3 regions of the Streptomyces sp. NPDC104367 genome follow, and region 1 is predicted to be linked to each of the others. Evidence: riboswitches for the same ligand, from Rfam matches in the RefSeq annotation. Region 1 holds a riboswitch; each other region holds the start of a gene.
The links. Region 1 has a riboswitch for S-adenosylmethionine ahead of ACZ619_RS13650 (putative leader peptide). Riboswitches for the same ligand answer to the same signal wherever they lie in the genome.
Positions count from the first base shown of each region.

Region 1 (5,649 bases):
AGCCCTGGGGCGGCCGCGGCACGCTCAACGGGCCGCGCACGGCGAAGTGTTCGCCGCGGTGGTCCAGCGAGCGCACGGTCTCGGGGCGGCCGAACACCCCGCTCGCCTTGTCGGCGACGACGGTGTCGTCGGCCCAGCTGTCCCAGAGCCGGGCGGTGACCTCCAGGAACTCCTCGGCGCGGGCGTAGCGCGTGTGCCGGTCGGGCAGCCGGTCCTGGCCGAAGTTCTGTGCCTCGGCGTCCTGGAAGCTGGTGACCACGTTCCAGCCGGCGCGGCCGTCGAGGAGGTGGTCGAGCGTGGCCATCTCACGGGCGACGTGGAAGGGTTCCTGGTAGCCGGTCGAGACGGTGGCGGCGACGCCGAGGTGCCGGGTGGCGGCGGCCATCAGGGTGACGACGGGGACCGGGTCCAGGCGCGGGGTGCCGGTGCCCCAGGTGACCGCCGGGTCGAAGGACTCACCGAGGCTCCTGGGCACCGCGAGGGAGTCCGGCACGAAGGCGAGGTCGAATCCGGCGTCCTCCAGAACCCGGGCGATGTGCGTGTAGTGGGCGGCGGTGAGGAAGCCGTCGCCGGCTTCGGGGTGGCGCCAGCCGACGGTGCCCTGCGGTCCCGCGTTGAGGAAGGCGGCCAGGTGCATGCGCGGGGCGGCGGTCCCCGGGGTGGTGCTCAAGGGGTGCTCCAGGTGTCGTGCGGTGGGGGTGTGCCGGTGGTCGCCGTCACGCGCCCAGCAGGGACAGTTCGTCCAGGAACGCGATCGCGAAGGACCCGGTGCCGGTGGTGCGGGCGCCCGCGCGTTCGGCCGCGGTGGCGAAGGCGACATGGGCGACGGCGGCCGCGGTGAGCGGGTCGGGGACGACGGCCAGGACCCCGGCGATCAGGGCACCGAGGCTGCATCCGGCGCCGGTGACCTGGGTGAGCCGGACGTCGCCGCCGGGGACGGCGACCGTGCGGGTGCCGTCGGTCAGGTAGTCCGTGGGGCCGCTGACCGCGACCACGGCACCGGTCCGACGGGCGAGTTCCTCGACGGCGCCTATCGCGTCCGTGGAGGAGAGGGTGGTCTCGACGCCCTTGCCGGTGCTGTCGCCGCCGCCGAGCGCGACGAGTTCGCTGGCGTTGCCGCGGATCACCGTGGGCCGGTGCTCCAGCAGGGCGGTCACGAACGCGTCGTAGCGGGTGGCGCCCGCGCCGGCCGCGACCGGGTCCAGTACCCAGGGGGTGCCGGCCGTGTGCGCGGTGCGTGCCGCGTCGACGAGGGGCTCGGCGGGGTTGCTGATCAGCGCGGCGGTGTTGATCCACACCCCGCCGGCGCCGGCCGGGAAGACGGTGGGGAAGTCGGCCGCGGCGCCGATCGCCGGTCCGGCGCCGACGGCCAGGAGCACGTTCGCGCTCAGGTTGGCGGCGACGTAGTTGGTCAGTCCGTAGACGAACGGCGAGGCGGACCGGACGGCGGCGATGCCGTCGGCGATCGCGGGGCTCTCCCAGGTGAGTTCTTCCATGGCGCGCTGTCTCCGTGGCTCTTGGATTGGGTCGGCGGAGGCCGACTGCATGCAACTGTATGCAGCGGAGGGAGCGACTCGGCCACCCGCGGGCCGTCATTTCACGGAGCCGCAATGTTCGCGGTCGCGGGCAGTGGGGCGGGCGTTCCGCGGGCCCGTGCGTCACGTGTGGGCGGCGGGCCCGGCGGCTGGCGGCTGGCGGCTGGCGGCTGGCGGCTGGCGGCTGGCGGCTGGCGGCTGGCGGCTGGCGGCTGGCGGCTGGCGGCTGGCGGCACGACAACACCGCGGGCGCGCCTCGGGGCCGGCTCGCGGACCGGATCGCGGACCGGGCGGTCCGGTGGGCCCGGCTGTCAGGGTGTGCCGGTCAGTCCTGGGAGGCTGTGGAGGGTCCCCCGGTGGACGGTTCGCCCGACGGCATGCGGTCGAGGGACGGCGCCCGGACCGTCGCCGTACCGGGCGCGGGGAGCCCGGAACGGCACGGTGCGGACGGGGCCGGGGACGGCGCGGAGCGTGTCGTGCGCGCCAGCCATGCCGCGACGCCGAGCGCGGCCAGCACCGCGACCGCGGCGCCCGCGGCCAGGCCCCAGCGCACCCCCGCGTGCTGGGAGACCCAGCCGATGACGGGTGCGCCGACCGGGCTGCCGCCCATGGAGATCACCGTGTAGACGGCCATCACCCGGCCCCGCATGGCGTCGCTCACCTCCGACTGGACGAAGGCGCTCACCGCCGTGTTCAACGTCATCAGCGTGAAGCCGACGGGCAGCAGCAGCGCGAGGAAGGCGGGGTAGGTGGGCATGACCGCCGCAAGGGCCTGGAAGCCGCCGAAGAGCAGCGCCCCGGCGACGACCGTGCGTACCCGGGGCGAGACACCGCGCGTCGCGGCGACCGTACCGGCGACGGTGCCGACGGCCAGTGCCGTGTTCATCAGCCCGAGTCCCCGGGACCCGACGTCGAAGACGCGCCCGGCGAACAGGGTCAGGGTGGTGGGGAAGTTGACCGCGAAGGTGGCGGCCAGGCCGAAGACGGTGAGCACGCCGACGAGTTCGGGCCGGGCCGCCACATAGCGCAGCCCCTCCGCGCCCGCGCCCGTCCACGGCGGCCGGGTGGCAGGGCGCGGCTCCCGCGTCCCTGGCCGGATCGACAGCAGACCCGCGAGGACGACGGTGAAGGAGACCGCGTTGAGGGCGAAGACCCAGCCGGTTCCGATCGCCCCGATCAGCACACCGGCGACCGCCGGACCGATCAGGCGGGCGGCGTTGAGGGACAGGATGTTGAGGCCCGCGGCCTTCGGGATCAGGGGCCGGCCGACCAGCTCGGTGACGAAGGACAGCCGTGCCGGGTTCTCCACCGTGAACACGCAGCCCAGCGCGAAGGACAGCACGTACAGCAGCCAGAGCGCGGCATGGCCGGAGAACACGATGACCGTCAGGAGCAGTGCCTGCGCCGCGTACAGCGCCTGGGTCCACAGCAGCAGGGTCCGGCGGTCGTGGCGGTCGGCGACGACACCGCCCCACAGGCCGAACAGCAGCACGGGGGCGAACTGGAGCCCGGCGACCCAGCCGAGCGCGGTCCCGCTGTGCGTGAGTGTCAGGACGAACCAGTCCAGGGCGACACCCTGCATGGCGCTGCCGATGTTGGACACCAGGCCTGTGCTCCAGTAGACGCGGTAGTCACGGACCCGCAGCGAGGCGAACACCCCGCTCGGAGCAGTGCTGTTGACGGCCATGCCTCTCATTTCGACGGGGTGCGGGAGGGACGGCTCACGGGGCGCGCGGCAGGGCGCGCCGACACGGAGAGCAGGCCTGCGCGGAGGGCGGGGCCGACGCCGGTGGCGGGCCGTGAAGGGGGCGGGCCGGTGCGCGGGCACGGCGGGATCCGGGCCGGGAGAGCGCCGAGGGGAGCGAGTGGTCAGCGACAGGTCTCGTCGAACTGATCGGCGCGGCGACCCGCCCAGAACGGGTCGAGCGGCACGCCGCGTGCCTGACCTGGGGTCTCCATGGCCGGATCAAAGCACACGGCACCAGGCGCGTCCACCATGTGTCCCGGCACGTGAGACGGCTCCGGCTTCCCGGACAGGGGCCTGCGGTCACGGCATTGACGTACGACAAATCCGATCCGTACGATCGCCGACGGCATTGAGCGTCAGCGTCAAGCCCTGGCTCGCTGACCGGCAACCCTCCCACGCGGTGGGGTGCTCCAGGTGAAAGCCCGGCGGGATCACCGACGACTCCCGCAAGCGCGTGGCCCCGTGACCGGGGCCGGAGACAGGGAGGACCGGCATGCGGCACAGCGACGACCCGGCCTCCTCCCCCGCCGACGCCACGGCGTACTCCCGGCTGTCGCGCCGGCGCCACATCGATCTCAAGCGCTCGACCAGCTGCCTCTGTCAGGTCTGACCGGCCCGCCCGCCGCCGCCTGACCTCCGTCACCGGCCGCGGCACCTTTCGCGCCGCCGTCCCCCTCGTCACCGGTCCCCGGTGACGTCCGCCTGACCCCGTCTGCACAGCGCCCTCCCCGGCCGGTGTCATCCCGGCCGGGGCCGCACGCCCCTGCACCGCACGGCCGTGCCCCGCGCCCCGAAGCCCGGCATCCGCTGCCGGGTGCCACGAGTAGGAGAAACCCCTCCGTGACAGCACTCCCGGTTCTCAGAACCCCCCGTTGGGCGCCCCTGGCCGCGCTCCTGACCACCAGTGTCCTGCTGACCGCGTGCGGGTCCGGCGGCGACGGCTCCGGCGGCACGGACGGCCGGGCGAAGTCCGGCGGCACCCTGACCTTCGCGGTGAGCTCCGACTCCGGCTGCGTGGATCCGCAGCAGGTCGGCAGCAACGACACGATCTACTCGGTACGGCAGACCGTGGACTCGCTGACCGACCAGGACCCGAAGACCGGCAAGATCGTGCCGTGGCTCGCCAAGAGCTGGACGGTCAGCGCCGACGCGACGGCGTTCACCTTCCGGCTGCGGTCGGGCGTCACCTTCAGCGACGGCTCGAAGCTGACGGCGCAGGTGGTCAAGGACAACTTCGACGCGGTGCCGGACCTCGGCGCCCTCGGGACCCTCGCCCAGGGCTATCTCAGCGGGGTGAAGAGCACCACCGTGGTCGACCCGCTCACCGTCAAGGTCACTTTCAAGGAGCCCAACGCCCAGTTCCTGCAAGCCACTTCGACGCACTCGCTGGGCATCGAGTCGTCGGCGAGCGTGAAGCGGTCCCCGCAGCAGAAGTGCAGCGACGGCGTGGTCGGGTCCGGGCCGTTCGTGCTGAAGGGCTATGTGCAGAACCAGTCGATCACCCTGACCAGGCGGACCGGGTACGACTGGGGCTCCTCGCGCTGGTCCAAGAAGGGCGAGGCCTATCTGGACAAGCTGGTGTTCAAGGTCGTGCCGGAGGCGGGAGTGCGGGCCGGCAGCCTGCAGTCCGGGCAGGTGGACGCGATCAGCAGCGTCGGCAGGGCCAACGAGGCGGCGCTCAAGGGCGGCCAGGTGGCCCTCCGGAGCCGGGCCAACCCCGGTGTGGTGTTCGGGCTCGGCCTCAACAACGCCTCCACCCTGCTGAAGGACACGAAGGTGCGGCAGGCGATCCGGGTCGCGGTCGACCGCAAGCAGATCGCCGACACCGTCTTCCCGACCGGCACCCGGCCCGCGACCAGCGTCCTGGCGCACACCACGCCGGACTACACGGACCTCTCCACCGATCTGTCCACCGACACGGCCAAGGCCAAGTCGCTTCTGGACGAGGCCGGTTGGAAGACAGGTGGCGACGGCATCCGTGCGAAGAACGGTAAGAAGCTGAGCCTGACCATCACCTGGTTCCCCAACTCGGCCACCAACCAGCCCGCGCTGGAGCTGGTCCAGCAGCAGCTGAAGGCCGTCGGTGTCGGCGTGGTGCTCAAGCAGCTCCCGGTCACCCAGTTCGCCACGACGCTCCAGTCCGGTGACTTCGACGTGGTGTGGGGCAACGTGACCCGCGCCGACCCGGACATCCTGCGCAGCTCGTTCTCCAGCCGGCTGAGCAACTTCTACCACCTGCCCGCCAGTTCGCTGGACACGGCGCTGACCGAGCAGGCCGCGACCGCCGACACCGGCAAGCGTGCCCGGCTGGTGGCCGAGGCGCAGCGGCTCCTGGTGAGCAACGCGTACTACGTGCCCGTGGTGGAG
Region 1 covers NZ_JBVJND010000007.1:328,436-334,084, reverse strand. The annotation lists gene ACZ619_RS13665 (LLM class flavin-dependent oxidoreductase) at 1-670, opposite strand, end outside; gene thiM (hydroxyethylthiazole kinase) at 717-1,496, opposite strand; gene ACZ619_RS13655 (MFS transporter) at 1,861-3,222, opposite strand; SAM riboswitch class IV at 3,628-3,741, shown strand; gene ACZ619_RS13650 (putative leader peptide) at 3,776-3,892, shown strand; gene ACZ619_RS13645 (ABC transporter substrate-binding protein) at 4,123-5,649, shown strand, end outside.

Region 2 (5,649 bases), on a different contig from region 1:
CACCAAGCGCATCTGCCTCGGCCTCCAGCGCCGGGACAAGGACAAGGTGCTGCACGGTCGCGAGACCGGCATCATCAAGCGCCTGCCGCACGGTGAGTTCATCGAGATCCACGAGCCGCTCTCGCAGGAGCAGCTGCACACCCTCACGGCTCACCACCAGTACGAGCCGGCCCAGGTCGGTGCGGCGGTCGACGAGAACGGTGTCGAGCGCAAGGTCAAGGGGCCCGAGAAGCTCCGCGCGAAGCTGAGCGGTGCCTACTACGGCGAGGACAACCAGATCCCGAAGCCGACTGTCGAGGAGTACAAGGAGATCACGAGCGGCCACGGCCACCACTGATCCACGGCGTCGCCACGCCACGGTCGAAGGGCCCCCGTCCGGTGTACGGACGGGGGCCCTTCGCCATGCCCGGGGCTGGATAAGGTGGGGGTCGTACACCATCATCCCCGTACGACGATCAGGAGCGGCCTTATGAGCGCTGTGACCCCCGCTGGAGGCGACACCGCGGCGGGCCTTTCCTGGCCCGGGGTACTGAACGCGCTGCTGTACGGCCAGGACCAGAGCGCCGACGCGACGGCCTGGGCGATGGACCAGATCATGCGCGGCCAGGCCACCGACGCCCAGATCGCCGGTTTCGTCGTCGCCCTCAGGGCCAAGGGCGAGACGGTCGAGGAGATCAACGGGCTCGTCCGCACGATGTACGAGCACGCGAACGTCATCGAGGTGCCGGGCCGCACCGTCGACATCGTCGGCACCGGCGGCGACGGCGCGAAGACGGTGAACATCTCGACCATGTCGGCGCTGGTGGTGGCCGGCACCGGAGCGAAGGTCGTCAAGCACGGCAACCGCGCGGCCTCCTCCGCGTCCGGCGCCTCGGACGTCCTGGAGAAGCTCGGCGTCAACCTCGACCTGACCCCGCGGCGGGTCGCCGAGGTCGCCGAGGAGGCCGGGATCACCTTCTGCTTCGCCGTCAAGTTCCACCCGGCGCTGCGTCACGCGGGCGCCGCGCGCGGCCAGTTGGGCATCCGCACGGTGTTCAACATCCTCGGCCCGCTGACCAACCCGGCGCGGGTGCGCGCCCAGGCGGTCGGCGTGGCGGACCCCCGGATGGCCCCGGTGGTCGCGGGCGTCTTCGCCGAGCGCGGCCACTCCTCCCTGGTCTTCCGCGGCGACGACGGCCTCGACGAGCTGACGACGACCGGCACGTCCCACGTCTGGATCGTGCGCGACGGCAAGGTCACGGAGGAGACCTTCGACCCGCGCGAGGTCGGCATCGAGCCGGTTCCCCTGGAGGCGCTGCGCGGCGGCGACCCGTCGTACAACGCGGAGGTCGCCCGGCGCCTCCTGGACGGCGAGCGGGGCCCGGTGCGGGACGCGGTGCTGCTGAACTCGGCGGCGGCCCTGGCGGCCCTGGAGCCGGGCCCGGGCACGCTCGCCGAGCAGCTGCGGGCGGGCATGGACAAGGCGGCCGAGTCCATCGACTCCGGGGCGGCCAAGCGCGCGCTGGAGCGCTGGGCGGCGGCGACGAACAAGTAGGGGCGTCGCGGAGTCCGGCCCCGCCGGACTCCGCGGGACCTGCCCTCGTCCCGTCATCCGGACAGAAGTTGCGCATCGGCGATCACTTCACCTACTTTTCTTTTCAGGTCATGAGTGACAGTCATGAGGCCCCGGCCGACTGTCCGGCAACCCTCCGTCCGTGGCGGGGTGCCCCGGGTGAAGACCAGGCCGTAGGCAGCGAGGTCTGCGGCAAGCGCGGACCCCTCGAAACACCAGGGGTCCTGGTCGTACGAGGGAGCCTTCTGTGAGCAAGCGAATGCGATAGGGCGTAGAGCCCCGCCTCCGCGTACCCCTTTCACTTTCCCCGCGCCGTCGACGTACCGTCCGGCGCGGCGGTTCCGCTCACCCTCACAGGAGCTTCGCCATGTCCGTCTCCACCGCTGCCTCCGCCCGGTCCGTCTGTGCCCCGCTGCCCGTTCTGGGCCGGGATGTCACCGTCCCGCTCGTCACCGGCGGCGAGGTCGCCTACGCGGCCCTCGACTACGCGGCCAGCGCCCCCGCGCTCCAGCGGGTCTGGGACGACGTCGCGGCCTACGCGCCCTACTACGGCAGCGTCCACCGCGGCGCCGGCTACCTCTCCCAGCTCTCCACGGACCTCTTCGAGAACGCCCGCCGGACCGTCACCGAGTTCCTGGACTGCCGCCCCGACGACCAGCTGATCTTCACCCGCTCGACGACCGATTCCCTGAACCTCCTGGCCCGCGCCCTCCCCGCCGACTGCCAGGTCTTCGTCTTCGAGACCGAGCACCACGCCTCCCTGCTGCCCTGGCAGGACGCCCGGGTCACCTACCTCAACGCCCCGCGCACCCCGCGGCAGGCCGTGGCGACCCTGGAGCGCGCGCTGGCCGACCGTGACCCCCACGGCCCGGCCCTGGTCTGCGTCACCGGCGCCTCCAACGTCACCGGCGAGCTGTGGCCGGTGCGCGAGCTGGCCGCCGCCGCGCACGCGCACGGCGCCCGGATCGTCCTGGACGCGGCCCAGCTGGCTCCGCACCACCCGGTCTCCGTCCGCGACCTCGACGTCGACTGGGTCGCCTTCTCCGGCCACAAGCTCTACGCCCCCTTCGGCGCCGGTGTCCTGGCCGGCCGCGCCGACTGGCTCCAGGCGGCCGAGCCGTACCTCGCGGGCGGCGGCGCCAGCCGCAAGGTCGCCAGGCGCGAGGACGGGGGAGTGGCCGTGGAGTGGCACGAGAGCGCCGCGCGGCACGAGGCCGGGTCGCCCAACGTGATCGGCGCCTACTCCATCGCCTCCGCCTGCAAGGCGCTCACCGAGGCCGGTTTCGACACGCTGGTCGCCCGTGAGCGGCACCTCATCGACAAGGTGCGGGCGGGGCTGGCCGAGGTCCCGGAGGTCCGGGTCCTCTCCCTCTTCGGCGACGACGCCCCCCGCGTCGGCGTGATCAGCTTCGTGGTGGACGGCTGGAACAGCTCGCACTTCGCCGCGGCCCTCTCCGCGGAGTACGGCATCGGCGTCCGCGACGGCCTCTTCTGCGCCCACCCGCTGGTCAGGACGCTGCTCGGCTCCGACCCGCAGACCCAGGGCGAGTGCGGGGCGCCGGAGGCGGCGCCGGGCGAGAAGTCCCTCAACGCCATCCGGGTGAGCTTCGGCGCCGGTACGCCGGACGAGCATGTGGAGCGCTTCGTGACGGCGGTCCGGGAACTGGTGACCGACGGCGCCAAGTGGTCGTACCGTACGGAGGAAGGCCGCTGCGTCCCGGCGGTGTGATCAGCGCCCCGTCAGGGGCGCGGGCAACTGCGCGGCCGGCCACGACGGACACCCAGGGGATCGCGGTGCTTCGTGCCCGGCTGCGGGCCGGTGGGGGCTGGTCGCGCAGTTCCCCGCGCCCCTGACGGGGCGCGTCGCGGTCGGACGCCCGGAAAGTACCGGGCTAGTTGTCCAGGCCGATCGCGAAGGCCGCCTCCAGGTCGTGCTGGGAGTACGTGCGGAACGCGACGTGCGTGTCCGTCGCCTCCACGCCCGGGATCTTGCTGATGGAGCCGGGGATGACCTCGGCCAGGTCCTCGTGCCTGCGGACGCGGACCATGGCGATCAGGTCGTACGTGCCGGTGACGGAGAAGACCTCGCTGACGCTCTCCAGCGCGGCGATCCGTTCCGCGATCTCGGGGATCCGGTCCACGCTGGTCTTGATGAGGACGATCGCGGTGATCACGGCTGGTTCTCTCCCTCGGGGGCTGGAGCTGGAGTGGCTCTCACTTTAGTGCCACGGCCGTAGCGCACCCACGCGTAGCCGAAGCCCAGCCCGAATCCGACCAGGTGGGCGAGGTAGGCCACGCCGGGGCCGGCCGGGGCCCCGTCCAGGGCCAGCCACTGCAGGGCCGCCCAGAAGGGGAGCACCACCCAGGCCGGGAAGCGCAGGGGCAGGAAGAAGAGGAACGGGAGAAGACTGGTCACGCGGGCGCTGGGGAACAGGTAGAGGAACGCTCCGAGGACCGCCGAGATCGCCCCGGACGCCCCTACCAGCGACTGCTGGGACGTGGCGTTGGCGGCCGCGTAGCCGAGCAGCGCGAGACAGCCGCAGCCGAGGTAGAAGAGGGTGAACTCGGCACGGCCCATCCGCTCCTCGGTCATCGCCCCGAAGACGAAGAGGAAGAGCATGTTGCCGAGCAGGTGCACCCAGCTGCCGTGGATGAACAGCGCCGTGGCCGGGGTCAGCACCTCCCGCGCCGGGCCGCCGAACAGGTCGCCGGGGACCACCCCCCAGCGCCGGAAGTACGCCCGCTGGGCCGCCGCCAGTGCCTCCCCGGTGCCGTAGGACGGGGTGAAGCCGGACGACGGGCCGAGCACGAAGATCAGGCAGCACACGGCGATCAGCGTGTACGTCATGGGCGCGGACGTGCCCCTCGCGCCGCGCAGGGTCCGGACGGCCGTCGTGTTCCAGTTGCCGATCATGAACACAGAGCATGGCGTAACCGGACGCACCGGTGCAGATCGCCTCGCCGCCGTGGACGGGGCGGCGTCCACGGCCCGGCAGGCCGTAGGGTTACGAGCCACACGCGTCGGCACGGCGCGTCACGGACACTAGAAGGAAGCGAACAAGCCACGATGACGGTTCCCCTGCCGACCGCCACGACGCGGTGGCGCTGCACCCTCTGCGGCAACCTCACGCGCTTCGACGTGACCCGCTCGTCGAAGGTCGTCGAGTACGTGCACCTCGACCTGGCCGGTGAGCCCAAGGTCGAGGAGCGCGAGGTGGTCAGTGAGACCATCGAGTCGGTGCGCTGCCGCTGGTGCAACGCGGTGGACCAGGTGGAACTCGTGGACAGGCCGGGTGCCGACTCCTGAGACCGGGAGGCGGCCCCAACAGGTGATGGGGTGTGACGGATGGTGGAGACCACAGGCGGGGGGCCGGGCGACGGCACCGCCGAGGTGCTTGACCGTCCGTTGCCCGACGGCGTGCGGCGGCGGGTCGTGCAGATCGTGTCGGACGGCTTCGGCGGTCTGACGGTCGCCGAGCTGCCCGCGCAGCTGCGGCAGTACGCCCGGTTCGCGCCGAACCGGCGGGCCAAGTTCGCCGGGAACGCCATGGCGGCCGCGCTGGAGACGGACACCCTCTTCCGGCAGCGGATCGGGGAGAAGCTGAGAGAGGCCCAGCCGGAACTGGCCGGCGCCCTCGACTCCGGCTCCCCGCCCCCGGCCGCGGACCCGCTCGACGTGGCGGCCGCGGCCTACGTACTGCGCCCCGCCGGCTGGGTGAAGCTCGTGACGGCCGCCGGCGAGGAGGCCCAGCGGGCCGACGCCGAGCGCGCCGACGAGGAGAGCCGGGCCGAGCTGGAGCGGCTGCGCGAGGAACTCGACCGGGCCCGGGAGCAGACCCGCTCCGAGACCGAGCGGCTGCGCGCCGAGCTGGACGCGGCCAAGAAGGAAGCGGAATCGCTTCACCGCAAGCTGAGGGCCGCCCTCAGCGACGTCAAGCGGGGCGAGGCCGCCCTGCGCAAGATCCACACCGAGGCGGAGGCCGCACGGGCCGACGCGCAGGCCCAGGTGTCCACCGCGGAGAGCGAGAGCCGGCGGCTCAAGGCGCGGCTCGGCGAGGTCGAGGCCGCGCTGGAGGCCAGCCGCCGGGCCGCCCGGG
Region 2 covers NZ_JBVJND010000002.1:452,709-458,357, reverse strand. The annotation lists gene qcrB (cytochrome bc1 complex cytochrome b subunit) at 1-337, shown strand, start outside; gene trpD (anthranilate phosphoribosyltransferase) at 470-1,534, shown strand; SAM riboswitch class IV at 1,641-1,757, shown strand; gene ACZ619_RS04910 (aminotransferase class V-fold PLP-dependent enzyme) at 1,920-3,281, shown strand; gene ACZ619_RS04905 (Lrp/AsnC family transcriptional regulator) at 3,445-3,726, opposite strand; gene ACZ619_RS04900 (rhomboid family intramembrane serine protease) at 3,723-4,466, opposite strand; gene ACZ619_RS04895 (hypothetical protein) at 4,620-4,859, shown strand; gene ACZ619_RS04890 (NYN domain-containing protein) at 4,899-5,649, shown strand, end outside.
Region 2: another riboswitch for S-adenosylmethionine. It lies ahead of ACZ619_RS04910 (aminotransferase class V-fold PLP-dependent enzyme); the one in region 1 lies ahead of ACZ619_RS13650 (putative leader peptide).

Region 3 (5,649 bases), on a different contig from region 1:
CCGGAGGCGCCGACGCGCAGTGCCGCCACGTCCAGGGTGGTCGTGGCGGGCTGCCCGTTCGAGGTGCCCTGGACGGTGACGGTGAGCGCCGCCAGGTCGTCGGCCACCTTCGGCGGCTCCTTGTACTCGACGACCTGCACCGTGCGCTTGCTGCCGCCGGAGGCGGTGACCGTGAACTGGTTGCACTTCTCCGGGAGGCTCTTCAGCCAGTTCAGCGTGGCCTCCATCGTGGGCTGGCCGTAGTCCCCGACCTGGTACAGCAGCCGGGCGTCCTGCGAGGTGAAGCCGCGCAGCCCGGAGGCGCCGGTGGCGCGGCCCAGCAGGCTGTCGGAGTAGAGGCCGTCGAGGAGCCGCTGGCAGTCGGCGGCGGCGGCCTCGCCGCTGAGGAACTCGGCCTTGTCGACCTTGCCCACCAGCATCTGGTTGCGCCAGGTGGCGGCGTCGTTGGCCAGCTGCCAGTCGTCCTCGATGTCGGCGGGCGTGATCAGCGCGGCCTGGGCGCCGGCGCCGGTGAGGGCGGGGGTGCGGGACGGGGCCGGGGAGCGCTCGGCGGCGGGGGTGACGGCCGCGGCCTCGGGCGAGCCGCTGTCGTCCGCGCAGGCCGCCGTGGCGAGCAGGATCCCCGCCGTCAGGGCCGGGGTGAGAACACGCACGGGTCGGGACGGACGGGTCATCGCGACTTCCTCCTCGGGAACGCGGTACGTCCCTCCACGCCACCATCCGCCACCTGCGCCGACCAGCCCGCGCGGGCCGTTCGGGTGACCGTCCCGGCGTCGGGTCCCGCTGTCGGCGCCCAGCGTCGGCGCTGGGCTCACCGCTCCGGTGCCGTGATCCGCACGTGCCGGCCGCCGCAGCGCGGGCAGACCGCGTCCGTGAGCGGCGAGCGCACCGCGCGGCCGGCCTCGTCGACGTACTCCAGGGTGCTCTGGAGCTCCGGGTCGGCGACCGGGTCGGTGAAGAAGACCGCCTGGAAGGTGGCCCGCCACGCCTCGCCGCAGTCCCGGCAGGTGAACACGAACGTCTCGGGCACGGCCCCCGGCACCGCCCCGGCCCCCGCAGGCTCGCTCATCCCGTCCGGCTCCCGTCGCTGACCCCGTCCTTCCAGCGGACCTCCCCGTCCGCGCGGCGGCAAGTCGGAGGGCCGGTGTCCCAGGGATGGACGCCCTCTTGACGTGGGGCGGTGGGCGATCGACACTCCGGATGGGAATCCTAGTGAAAAGGTAGGGAAAGATGGGTCGCCTGCGGACGGTCGGCAGTCAGTGCCGGGAGAGCCGTACGCCGTACCCCGCCCTGCTGCTCACCTCCCGTCTGCACATCGACCTGCAGCGCGTGTGCAGCGCCATCGGCCGCAGACGTTGACCTCCCGCCGCCCACCGACGAACGCTTCCGCCGCGCGTACGTCCGCGCGCCCGCACCCGGGGAGACACATGTCCATCACTCCGCTCGCCGCCCTCCCGTCCGTCCGGACCACCCCCGGCTTCCGGGGCCGCATCGGCCGGGACGCGCGCAGCGGCCACTACGCCGTGCCGCGCCGCTACCGCCTCCACCTGTCCACCGCCTGCCCCGCCGGCCTGCGCATCGCCGTCGGCCACAGCCTGCTGGCCCTCGACGACTGTTGTCCGGTCACCTTCCTGCCCGCCGTCCCGGACCGCCCCGACGGCAGCCACTCGGCCCTGCGTCCGCTGTACGAGGCGAGCGCCCACCACTACACGGGACCGGCCCTGGCCCCGGTGTTCAGCGACGCCTGGTCCGGACGCATCGTCAGCACCCACGGCCCGGACATCCTGCGCGACCTCGACCGCTACTTCGGCGACGGGGTCACCCGGCTCTACCCGTGCGGCACCGAGTCCGAGATCGAGGCCGTCGAACAGCTCTGCGCCGAGGGCATCGAGCGGGCCGCGCAGCGCGCCGGCAGCGAGGGCGGCGACCCGGAGGCGCTGGAGACGCTGCTCGCCACCCTGGCCGTCCTGGAGCGCCGGCTGGCCGATGTGGAGTTCCTGGTCGGCGGTCGACTGACGGCTGCGGACGTGGAGTTGTGGGTCACCCTGGTGCAGCTGGACACCGTGCACCGCAACCACCTGGACGCCTCGGCCGTGCACCGCATCGCCGACCACCCGGTGCTGTGGGCCTACGCCCGGCGGCTGGCCGCGCACCCGGCCTTCGGCGCCCATCTCGACCTCGACGGCATCGCCCGCCGCCACCACGCCCGTTGCCAGGGGCTGGAGGCAGCCGGCGCCGCCGTCCAGATCCTGGACTGGGTGGGACACGCCGCCGACGGTCCCGCAGGTGAGAGCGGTCAGAACCGTTCCGCCAACTGGACAGGCGTTGACATTCCTTCGGGCAACTGAGTTACTTGCGGACAAGAACGGTCAAGAGCGTCAGCGTTCAAGCCCTGGCTTGCTGACCGGCAACCCTCCGATCGCGGTGGGGTGCCCCAGGTGACGACCCGACCGGATGACGTTTCGGTAAGCGCGAGGCCCACGGGCCTGAACAACAGTGACGGGTGACGGACATGTACGCAGCTCCCAGGACGGCCCAGCGCCGCTCCCAGGGCTGCGTACAGCCGTATGCGAGCCCGCTCGTCGTCGACCGCGCCGTCGACCTGCTCCGCGTCAACAGCGCACTGTGTAGCGCGTGTACCGCACCGGGCTGTGCCCGCTGTCGGGTCTGACCGGTCCTTCCGGCCTCCCGGCCCGCACCCAGCAGCACCTCTCCCCGCCGCACACCGCCCGCCCGGTGTGACCTCGTCCGCCCAGTCCCCGCGTCCCGCGCGTCCCCGCGCCCCGTGCCGCGCCGTGCCCGAACACGGCCCGGCCGCGGCCGTCCGCCCGTGGGAGGCGGGTTTCCGACATCGCCGGAGTCCGTCATGAGTGAACCCCCAGGCGCCACCATCGCCGCCCCCGAGGCGCCGAGCACGGCTGATGAACCGTCAAAGTTGCTGACCGCACAGCGAGTTCAGCCGCTGCGCAGGCCGGGGCGGTGGATCGCCACCGCCGTCGTCCTGGTCCTGGTCGCCCAGTTCGCGCACGGACTGGTGACCAACCCGTTCTACCAGTGGGACCGCTGGGCGTACTGGTTCCTGCGCCCGGCCATCCTCGACGGACTGGTCATCACCCTCGAAGTCACCGCCTACAGCGCGGTCCTGGGACTGCTCGGCGGCATCCTGCTGGCCCTGGCCCGGCTGTCCAGGAGCCCGGTGCTGCGCGCGGTCAGCTGGACCTACGTCTGGGCGCTGCGCTCCGTCCCGCTCATCGTGGTACTGCTCTTCCTCTACAACTTCAGTGCCCTGTACAGGACGTTGAGCATCGGCGTCCCCTTCGGACCGGCCTTCTTCTCCTTCGACGAGTCCAAGCTCGCCACCGACATGGCCATCGCGGTCGTCGGCCTCAGCCTCAACGAGGCGGCCTACGCCGCCGAGGTGGTCCGCGGCGGCATCCTCTCCGTGGACCAGGGCCAGCACGAGGCGGCGGCCGCCCTCGGCCTGCCCAAGGGCTACCAGTTCCGCAGGATCGTCTTCCCGCAGGCGCTGCGCTCCATCACCCCGAACTACGTCAACCAGCTCATCGGCCTGATCAAGAGCACCTCGCTGGTCTTCTACGTCTCGCTGCTCGACCTCTTCGGTTCCGCGCAGAGCATGGGCTCGACCTACCCCGGCGACATCGTGCCGCTGCTCCTGGTGGTGACGGTCTGGTACCTGATCCTCACCAGCGTCGTCTCCGTGATCCAGTTCTACGTCGAGCGGTACTACGCCCGGGGCGCCACCCGCGCCCTGCCGCCGACCCCCTTGCAGAAACTGCGGGGCGGCCTCGCCGACCTGCGCGCACGCATCCGCCGGGAGGCCGCCGTATGAGCACCACCGACACCCTGGACACGGCCCCCGCCGGCCTGGAGATCCACGACGTCCACAAGTGGTACGGCGCCCACCGCGTCCTCGACGGCGTCGACCTGACGGTCCGTCCCGGCGAGGTCACCGTCATCCTCGGCCCCTCCGGTTCCGGCAAGTCCACCCTTCTCAGGGTCATCAACCACCTGGAGAAGCCGGAGATCGGCTACGTCAGCGTCAACGACGAACCGATCGGCGTGAAGCGGCAGGGCGAGCGGCTGAAGGAGCTGAGCGAGCGCGCCATCCTGGCCCAGCGCGGCCGGATCGGCTTCGTCTTCCAGAACTTCAACCTCTTCCCGCACCTGACGGTCCTCGACAACGTGGCCGCCGCCCCGGTCGCCACCGGAAAGCTCACCAAGCCCGAGGCCCAGCAGCTGGCCAAGGACCTCCTCGAACGCGTCGGCCTCGGTGAACGCGTCGGAGCCTACCCGCGGCAGCTGTCCGGCGGGCAGCAGCAGCGCGTCGCCATCGCCCGCGCCCTCGCCCTGCGCCCCGGCGTCATCCTCTTCGACGAGCCGACCTCCGCGCTGGACCCCGAACTCGTCGGGGAGGTCCTCTCCGTCATCAAGGACCTGGCCACCAGCGGCACCACGCTCGTCATCGTCACCCACGAGATCGGCTTCGCCCGCGAGATCGCCGACCGGGTCGTCTTCATCGACGGCGGGAAGATCGTCGAACAGGGTCCGCCCTCCGAGGTCCTCGACAAGCCGCAGCACGAGCGGACCAGGGACTTCCTCAGCAAGGTCCTCTGACCCGCCGTACCCCAGACCTCCCCCACGCCACCGCCCTCATCACCCGCAGCGACAAGGAACGGCCATGTCTACCCACATCACCCGACGCAGCCTGATCAGAGGCATCACCGCGGCCACCGCCGTCGCCTCCCTCGCCACCGGGCTCGCCGCCTGCGGGGGCGACAGCGACGCGGCCACCACCGCCGACGCCAAGACCGGCGAGGTCGTCGTCGGACAGGTCTCCAACGGTGCCGCCACCCGGACGGCCATCAAGGTCTCCGAGGTCAAGTCCATCAGCGCCGAGCTGCCGGCTTCCGTGAGGAAGAGCGGCAAGCTCGTCATCGGCGAGGGCGCCCTGCCCGCCGGGCTCCCGCCGCTGGCCTACGTGGGCAGCGACCAGAAGACCCTCACCGGCACCGAGCCCGACCTCGCCCGTCTGGTCGCCGCGGTCCTCGGGCTCGAACCCGAGGTCAAGAACTTCACCTGGGAGAACATGTTCGTCGGCATCGACAGCGGCAAGGTCGACGCCGCCTTCTCCAACGTCACCATCACCGAGGAGCGCAAGAAGAAGTACGAGTTCGCCTCCTACCGCGAGGACAACCTGGCCTTCCTCGTGCCGAAGAAGAGCACCTGGAACTTCGACGGCGACTACGAGAACCTCGCCGGCAAGACGGTCGCCGTCGGGTCCGGCACCAACCAGGAGAAGATCCTCCTGGAGTGGCAGTCGAAGCTCGCCAAGGAGGGCAAGAAGCTCACCGTCAAGTACTTCCAGGACAGCACCAGCACCTTCCTGGCGCTGGACAGCGGCAAGATCGACGCCTCCTTCGGGCCCAACCCCGGCTTCGCGTACCACAACCGGCAGACCGCGGGGAAGCCCAACGCCACCCGCACCGCGGGCACCTACTCCGGCGCCGGCGCCGGCCTCCAGGGCCTGATCGCGGCCACCGCCAAGAAGGACAGCGGCCTCGCCAAGCCGCTCGCGGACGCCATCAACTACCTGATCGAGCACGGGCAGTACGCGAAGTGGCTCAAGGC
Region 3 covers NZ_JBVJND010000001.1:201,809-207,457, reverse strand. The annotation lists gene ACZ619_RS00910 (hypothetical protein) at 1-674, opposite strand, end outside; gene ACZ619_RS00905 (hypothetical protein) at 812-1,069, opposite strand; gene ACZ619_RS00900 (putative leader peptide) at 1,231-1,359, shown strand; gene ACZ619_RS00895 (glutathione S-transferase C-terminal domain-containing protein) at 1,428-2,348, shown strand; SAM riboswitch class IV at 2,368-2,478, shown strand; gene ACZ619_RS00890 (amino acid ABC transporter permease) at 2,867-3,850, shown strand; gene ACZ619_RS00885 (amino acid ABC transporter ATP-binding protein) at 3,847-4,635, shown strand; gene ACZ619_RS00880 (transporter substrate-binding domain-containing protein) at 4,700-5,649, shown strand, end outside.
Region 3: another riboswitch for S-adenosylmethionine. It lies ahead of ACZ619_RS00890 (amino acid ABC transporter permease); the one in region 1 lies ahead of ACZ619_RS13650 (putative leader peptide).